Regions from separate parts of the Arthrobacter sp. Rue61a genome, predicted to be linked through region 2. Evidence: riboswitches for the same ligand, from Rfam matches in the RefSeq annotation. Region 2 holds a riboswitch; the other holds the start of a gene.
What was found. A riboswitch is a leader RNA that binds a small molecule or an ion and turns the genes downstream of it on or off. The one in region 2 is predicted to bind cyclic di-AMP.
Positions count from the first base shown of each region.

Region 1: linked by a shared signal. The riboswitch ahead of ARUE_RS01925 (NlpC/P60 family protein) and the one ahead of ARUE_RS21960 (M23 family metallopeptidase) in region 2 are both predicted to bind cyclic di-AMP.

Region 1 is NC_018531.1:397,403-401,592, forward strand. Features, by position in the region: gene ARUE_RS01915 (NCS2 family permease) at 1-827, opposite strand, end outside; gene ARUE_RS01920 (copper resistance CopC family protein) at 942-1,574, shown strand; cyclic di-AMP (ydaO/yuaA leader) riboswitch at 1,749-1,916, shown strand; gene ARUE_RS01925 (NlpC/P60 family protein) at 1,920-2,714, shown strand; gene ARUE_RS01930 (NAD(P)/FAD-dependent oxidoreductase) at 2,941-3,633, opposite strand; gene ARUE_RS01935 (universal stress protein) at 4,052-4,190, shown strand, end outside.
Region 2 is NC_018532.1:48,114-52,303, forward strand. Features, by position in the region: gene resB (cytochrome c biogenesis protein ResB) at 1-932, shown strand, start outside; gene ARUE_RS21955 (SURF1 family cytochrome oxidase biogenesis protein) at 922-1,779, shown strand; cyclic di-AMP (ydaO/yuaA leader) riboswitch at 2,125-2,299, shown strand; gene ARUE_RS21960 (M23 family metallopeptidase) at 2,303-3,121, shown strand; gene ARUE_RS21965 (TrkH family potassium uptake protein) at 3,134-4,190, opposite strand, start outside.

The DNA.
Region 1 (4,190 bases), on a different replicon from region 2:
TGTTCAAACGCGCCCAACGGGTTGGCCTTGCCGATCAGGGATAGATCCGGGGCACCCCATTCGGTGAGCGTGGGAGCAACCAGGGACCAGCCGCGGGGGTTGACGTTGGTGCCGTCAAAGCTCGGGCCGATGTGGAGGGTGAATTCGAGGATGGCGGCCAGCGCAGTGGAGACGACGATGCCGATCAGGATAGCGCCGCGGACCTTGCGGACCACCAGCGCGATGGTCAGGATCAGGCCAACTGCGAACACGAGCGTCGGCCAGCCCATGAGCTTGCCGTCCACGCCCAGGCCCAGCGGGACGGTGGTTCCTGCGGCATCGGGGATGCGGCGGACAAAGCCTGCGTTGACCAGGCCGATGAGTGCAATGAAGAGGCCAATGCCCACAACAATTGCCGTCTTCAGGGCTTCCGGCACGGCCTTGAACACGGCAGTCCGGAAGCCGGTGAGCACCAGGATGAGCATGGTGATGCCGGACAGCACCACGAGCCCCATCATGTCCGGCCAGGTCAGTCCGGGGTGGGACGCCACCGTGACCGCGACGAAGGCATTGACGCCCAAGCCTGTGGCCACGGCAAACGGGTGCTTGGCCCACGCGCCCATGAGGATGGTCAGGATGCCCGCCACGAAAGCAGTGGTGGCTGCCACGGCTGTGAAGCCCAGGGACGCGCCGCTGGAGTCAGGTCCGGAGAGGATCAGTGGATTCAGCACCACGATGTAGCTCATGGCGAAGAAGGTCGCGAACCCGCCCCGAATTTCCCGAGAATACGTGGATCCGCGTTCGGAGATCTTGAAGTAGCGGTCTACTGCAGAACCTTGTTTCAGCATGAAGGTCTCCGGGGATCGAGGGGAGTTTGCTCTCAAATCCTATGTTGTCCGGTGCGGGCCCTCCGAACGATTCGCCTAGTCTGTAAGGAAGCCAACACTAGGAGAAACCGCCCCATGCGTACCATCCGCCCGCTTCTGGCCGCCGTCGTCGCTGCTCTTGCTTTTGCGTCCGCCTTGCTGTTTTCCGCGGCTCCGGCGTCCGCGCACGACGTCGCCGAATCAACCGCGCCAGCCAACGGTGCCAGCGTGGCGGAAGTCCCGGCGTCGGTCTCCATCACGTTCAACAACCGCCCTCTCGCGATTGGTTCCGGAGTCACTGTGACGGCCGGCGGCGAGAACTGGGCGGACGGCCCGGTGGAAATCATTGACAACCAGGCCGTTCAGAAGCTCCGCGAAGGCGCCCCCGCAGGGGAGTACACGGTGGTTTGGCGTGTGGTCAGCTCCGATTCGCACCCCATCGAGGGCACCTTTACGTTCACGGCCGCCGCAGGAAGCACGACGACGGCGAGCGGCCCGGCTGGGGCCTCACCGTCGGTCTCGGCTCCCTCAGCCGCAGTACCCACGGCGGGCACCGCAGCACCGGGGACGGGCGCCAGCGAGCCGGCCGCTGATGCCTCCCAGCCCTTCCCGTGGAGCATCGTCGGGTTGGCTGTTGTTGCTGTTGGTCTCGTTATTTATGTTGCTGTTACCGCACGGAAGAAGCTGGCAGCTTCAAACGACCCCGAGGGCGATACTCCCGCGGAATAGCGCGGTTTTCTACGTAGCTGCGAATATCTCGAAACGATTACCGCGACACGCCAGAGACCCATTTCCCGTTACTTAAATGTGACTTCGACGGAATCATCGCGTACGGTAGTACCTGTGCCTGTTCCACGTAGCGGGCACTTCCGGCCTGATTGCCTAGCTCTGCCGCAGTCCGGAATCCGTTCGCAGACAAACCTACGGCAGAGACGGGGAACCCAATTTAGGCCGCTTTCGAGCGTGCCTTGGGGTGAAGTCACGAAGCTTCCGCTGAACAGCGGGGGATAGTGGCCGGGTGACTCCCATCCGAATCCGACAGCTAACCTCGCAGGCATCGGGAGAGGCTCTTTCATGTCTTCACGCATTCTTCGCGGCCGTCGTAAGGCGGACAGCGTACGTCCTAATCCGTTCATCTCCATCTCGAAGGCAGTGGCCAGCAACGCTTCCGGCGCTGGCCGTCAGGCAGCTGTTATCGCAGCAGCCTCGGGCCTCGTTTTGACCGGTTCCATTGCTGCTCACGCAGCTGAGGCCCCGGTTCAGCGCGACTCCAGCCCCGCAACGGTCGCTGAGACCGTTTCCGAGGCACCCACCAAGGTTGTTACCGCTCTGGCAACGGCTACCGTCAACTTCGAGCGTCCCGCTGTTGCTTCCGTAGCAGCTCCGGTCATCGAAAAGCCGGCTCCCGTTGTTGAGGCTCCCGTAGTCCAGAAGGCAGCTGTCACCACCGCTGCTGCAACGGCTCCCGTCGCCGCCCAGGCTGCGGTTGCTGCTCCCGTGGCTGCCGCACCGGTTGCCGCTGCTCCCGTAGCTGCTGCCCCCGCCGTTGGCGGCGTCAATGCAGCCATGGTTGCCTCGGCTTACGCACAGATCGGCATCTTCCAGGACTGCACCGCCATGGTCGAGAAGGCCCTTGGTTCCGCAGGCATCCCGGTAGGCGACCTCGGTCCCATGCAGTTCATGAACTACGGCAAGGTCGTCAGCGATCCTCAGCCCGGTGACATGATCGTCCAGTCCGGCCACGTTGCCATCTACATCGGCAACGGCCAGGCAATCAGCGGTGGCATCAACGGCAACCAGACGGGCATCCACCCGATCAGCTGGTTGACCGCAACGGGTCCCCTGACCTACGTACGCGCTGGCGCATAAAGCCTCACGCTTCAGTTCAAAAACCGGCGCCTCCCAAGATTAACGTCTTGGGAGGCGCCGGTTTTTGGCGTTAAGTTCTGTTCATAAAAGTCCAGCGCGGGAAGTACGACGGCGGTTCTGCTGGCCTGCGTTGGTGAGGTGGCTTGTGTTGGTGAGGTGGCCTGTGTTTGCCGGACATGACCAGCCAGGCGATGGCGGTGCCGGGGGCTAGGCGACGGCGATGACGCTAGGCGATGGCGATGCCGGGACCTGCCGGCAGGGCTACCTTGGTGGAGATTGCCTGGCCCACTGCTTTGGCTTGCCGCAGCACTTCCTTGGGAGACGGGGTGATCAGGTCCCCAACGCCCACCAAGTGCATCCCCACCGCCCGCATGGCGGCCGCGAAGTTCTGGCCAACGGCTATTCCAAGTTCGGCGAGCATGCGGCGTAACTGGCTTTGGGCGCAACGCGTCACTACTACGTGGTCCGCCAGGAGGACGCCGTTGGCTGTGTGGACTGCCCACTGGCGTGGAGTGGATTCGAGGGGGCCGGATGCGTGGAGGCCTGTTCTCAGTCCGGCCGTGGTCATGCTGGCCGCCAGTCCGTACCCGATCTGGCGGGAGGGGTCCGCCCCCAGGAAATCGAGGCGTACGGCGCGGGTGGTGTTGCGAACGTCTAGTTGATGGTTGGCGGCGTAGTTCCGCAGGTGACGGAGGATCTCGTTGCGTTCCTGCATGGCGGTAGGATCGGCCACCTCGGTGCGTTGAAGCATGCCGGTGTGAACAGAAGGACCTGTGGTGGACAGTGCACCGAACCCGTCTACGACGATGGAGCCCACGCCGAAGCGGCTGAGCTCGCTGGCAACTGCCAAACCGGACAGGCCGGCTCCGATGACCACGGTGGTGGTGCGTTCCGTGGCGGAATCAGGCGTGAGTGACACTGCTTGGTTCCTCCTTGACGTGTGTGCCTTACGGCATCGCGTGGGATCGCGTCCGAGTTCCCCAAGCGGCCGCAAATAAATGGCCGGAGTGTGTGGTGTGAAACATGTTCGCCGGCCATTCGGTGACTCGAACACTACCGAACTTTTTCGGCCATGGATAGCCTCCGCGACTCCGCGTTTTGTGTGTTCGTCCGGAGCGCAATGTGGAAGGCCGGGAACCGAGCCCGGACCGTTATGCACATAGCCCGATGTCGCCTTGATTCGCCACTGCCGACCGAGAATAGTTGGGATTGGGAGGAGAAATTTCCGGGTTTCTCCTGCCCCGGCCATTGACAATGAAACAGTGAGGCAATCCGACGAGGAGAACCTCTGGCAGAATAGCCGGAACATCAAGCAGTAGGTGGAGAGGCAGGCCCCCATGGACCAGCACGGCAGACACAGTGAAGAGCCACAGGACGGCCAGGATCAGGCTGTGGAACCAGGTGGCATCGTGGTCGGAGTGGACGGTTCAGAGCACGGGCAATGTGCTTTGGTTTGGGCCGCGCGGGAGGCTGAAC
Region 2 (4,190 bases):
TCAGCTACGATGCCTTCACCCCAGGAACCAACTTCAACACCGCCTGGCTGGATCCCTTCGCCGTCACGCTGAAGAGCTTCGAGGTCCGCTTCGACAGGGAATCATCCCGCCAGTTCGGCCAGCCAATAGACTTCACCGCCGAGCTGACCACCAAGGACGGAACAGAGTCCCCGGCACGGGAACAGACCCTGAAAGTCAACGAACCGGTCTACTTCGGTGAAACCGGCGTATTCCTTGTCGGCAACGGCTACGCACCGGTCGTCACCGTCAAGGACGGCACCGGGAAAACCGCCTTCAGCGGGCCCGTGGTTTCCATCCCCAACGATGGCGTCTACACCTCTTCGGTGGTGCTCAAGGTCCCGGATGCCGCACCGTCCCAGCTGGGCTTTGTCGGGTTCTTCCTGCCCTCGGCCATCAAGAACGACCAAGGCGTGTCCTACAGCTTCGACCCGGACCCCCTGAACCCGCAACTGAGCCTGAACTCCTACTACGGCGACCTCGGGCTGGACACCGGAGCGCCGCAAAACGTGTACGTTCTGGACGTGGCCAAGCTGACCCAACTCAACGGCAGGGACCTGCCCGCCGGCGGCATCACCCTGGCCCCAGGTGGCAGCTACACACTGCCGGAGGGTAAGGGCAGCATCAGCTTCGACGGGCTCAAACGCTACATCGGCGTGGATGTACGCAGTACCCCCGCCCAAGGCTGGGTCCTGGTCTTTTCGCTGCTGGCCGTGGCCGGCCTCATGGTCTCCTTGTATGTGAACCGGCGCCGGGTATGGGTCCGCACCGGCACCCACGAGGACGGCAGGACGATGGTCGAATACGGCCTGCTGGCCCGCGGAGAAGACCACCGCCTTACCGCCGAGGCGACGGCCATCCGCGCACTGCTGGTCCGGCAATGGCAACTCCAGGAGGAACAGGGTGGCGTATAGGTTCCTTCTGTCCTGGCGGTGGGCAGGTTGGCTGCTGCTGGCAGCACTTTTCGCCGCAGCGTGCATCGGGCTGGGGAACTGGCAGATGGAGCGCCGGAATCAGACCGTAGCCGAAATCCGCCGGGTCCAGCAGAACTACGACAAAACCCCGGTGCCGTTTCAGGATGCCCGCGCCTACTTCGACGCCGCCGACCCCGACGCGAAGTGGACGACGGTTGCAGTGTCCGGACGATACCTCGCCGAGGGCCAGAGAATCGTCAGGAACCGTCCCAACAACTCCGTTGCCGGATACGAGGTAGTGGTCCCGTTCCGGCTGACCTCCGGTGAAACGATCGCGATCAACCGGGGCTGGCTGCCGATCGGCAACATCCGGCCCGGATACCCCGATGCCGTGCCCGCCCCACCAGCGGGAGAAGTCTCCGCAGTCATCCGGATCAAACCCTCCGAGCCCGATCTTGGCCGTGACGCCCCCGAGGGCCAGTTGGCCAGCATCGACCTGCCCTACTACGGGAGCCAGCTGGGGTACCCGCTGCTGGCAGGCAGCTACGGAGTCATGGCCTCTGAGTCCCCACAGCCTGCCGCAGTCCCGCAGCAGCTTGCCCCGCCTGCGGTGAAGGAAGGTTCGAACCTGTCCTACGCCCTGCAGTGGATCACCTTCGGCATCCTGGCGTTCGTGGGCTTCGGATACATGGCACGTCAACAGGCCCGCATCAACCGCGAGGAACGGGACACCCCCGACGAAACCCCGGACCCGGGCGGCATCATTGGCCAACCCCGCGCTCCCTCCCCGCGCAAACGCTCCCGGGCCGAGGAAGAAGACGCGCTGCTGGACTCGATGGGACTCTGACCTCCCTGCGGCGAGGTGCCGGACGGAGGGGCTCCGGGCCAGCCGCGCTGAGCCCGGCACCAGGTCACCGGCCAGGCGCCGTTGCTCCTGCGCGTCCTCCGGGATTGCCGCGGACGGCGGCGTGGTGCCCGGGAACCATCGGATGCCGGGGGTCGTTGATCGGTTGGCTGCACATCTGAAGATATCGTCACGTATTTACTGGCGCAGAAGTGGCATCAAAGCCCGGCCACGGCCAGAGCCCCCAGGCGTAGTGTCACGAAATTGTAACGACGGCGCTTTCCGGCTACCATTAATACAGGTTTTTCTGTATTAAAACCCTTGATGCCTCACGCTGAGCCCCGCCGGTGGCATCAAACGACGATCACTTTCTAACGGCGGGGGTGGAGGACCCAGAATCGGCAGCAAGCCTGCCTTGGGGTGAAGCCGTGATGTCGGTGGCCTGATGGCCGCCGGGCACGGCCGGGCATTTTTCCTTGGCCCGAACCCGACAGCTAACTTCGCAGGCGAACCGAAAGGATCCCCCTTGCCTTCTTCTGTGTCCCCCCATGGCCGCCGCCGAAAACCAGCCTCCGGCTTCGCCGCCAGCACCGCCGCCCCGACGACTTCGCCCACGACGGCCCGGCACCGGGTCCTGCCAGGCCCCGGGCAGGGCGTGAGCCGGCGCAAACAGGTCACCGCTGCCGCTACCCTGGGCGTCGCCGCGATACTGACCGCCGCGCTCACCGCCGCCCATGCCGGCCCGGGACCCGCCGGCACCGCCCCTGCCCTGCAGGCGTCGGTCGCACCGGCAGCCGCGGCGCCCGTGCAGGCCTCGGCTGGGGCTTCGATCAGTTACGAGCGCCCCGCAGTGACAACCCAGCAAGCCCCGCTGCCGGTACCTGCCAAGACCCAGGTCGCTGCCTCAGGCACGGCCGCCGCCCCGAAGACCGCCGTTGCCGCCCCGGCTGCCTCCGCTGCCCGTATCGGCGCACCGCTGGCCAGCATGTCGGTCGCTTCCCCGTTCGGCATCCGCACCTCCCCGATCTCAGGTACCGGGGAGCTGCATACCGGTTTGGACCTGGTGGCCGCCTGCCAGACCGCCGTGTTCGCCGCGGGTGCCGGAACTGTCGTGGAGGCTGGATGGTCCGCCTATGGTGGCGGTAACAGGATTGTGGTGGATCACGGCAACGGCCTGAAGAGCACCTACAACCACCTCGCGGCCATCGAAACCTCCGTCGGTGCGACGGTGACCGCCGGCCAGCGGCTTGCCGCGGCGGGTACCACCGGCAACTCCACCGGCTGCCACCTGCACTTCGAGGTGCTGCTGAACGGTCAGACTGTGAATCCGCAGGGCTGGATGTAAACCTTCCCCGGGTTAGCCGATGATCGGTCTCTCTTCGGGGTAGTGGTACAGCTGGCTTCGTTGGCGCAGGGCCAGCGCGGCGGCCAGGGTGACAGTGCCGACGCGGCCGGCGAACATCAGCGCCGACAACACGTACACCCCCGATGGAGGCAGTTCCGCGCTGAGGTTGGTGCTCAGTCCCACGGTGGCGAACGCCGAGATGGTTTCGAACAGGACCCGGTCCAGGGAGGCCCCGCTGATCGCCAGGAGCAGGAACGCGGCCACCGAGACGAGTGTGGCGCCGGCGACGATTACGGAGATGGCGACCCGCATGGTGCCCTGGGGGATGGTGCGTCCATGGACTTTGACGTCGGCGTCGCCGCGGGCTTCTGCCACGATGGCCAGGAACATGACCGCGATGGTGGTTACTTTAATGCCGCCCGCCGTGGAGGCTGAGCCGCCGCCGGCGAACATGAGGGCATCGGTGAGCAGCATCGTGGTGGATTCGAGCTGGTTCTGGTCCACCAGGTTGAAACCGCCCGAGCGGGTCATGACGGAGGCGAAGAGCGAGTGGGTGATCTTATCGCCCAGGTCCATGGTGCCGATGGTCCTGGCGTTGTCCCACTCCATCAGTGCCCACAGGAGCGTTCCGACGGCCAGCAGGATGAAGGAGACCTCGATGGTGAGCTTGGTGTGGAGGTTCCACTTTTTCCAGTTCAGCCCGTTCTGCTGGAGCACCATCACCACGGGGAAGCCGAGGCTGCCCAGGAAGACCCCGAGCATGAGCGGGACAAGGATCCACAGGTCGGTTTCGTAGGGCACGATACCGTCCGAGTGCGGGGTGAACCCGGCGTTGTTGAACGCGGAGATCGAGTAGAACACCCCGTGCCATACGGCCTGCCAGAACGGCTCGCCGAGGACCATGAAGCGGGGGATCAGGGCCAAGGCGAGGGCTGCCTCAATGACCACCGAGGTCACGATGACGATCCGCAGCAGGGTACCGACCTCACCGAGGCGTCCGGCGTTGTTCATGGCTTCCTGGGCGATGAGCTTGCCGCGGACACCGAGCCGTTTGCTGACCATGAGGGCC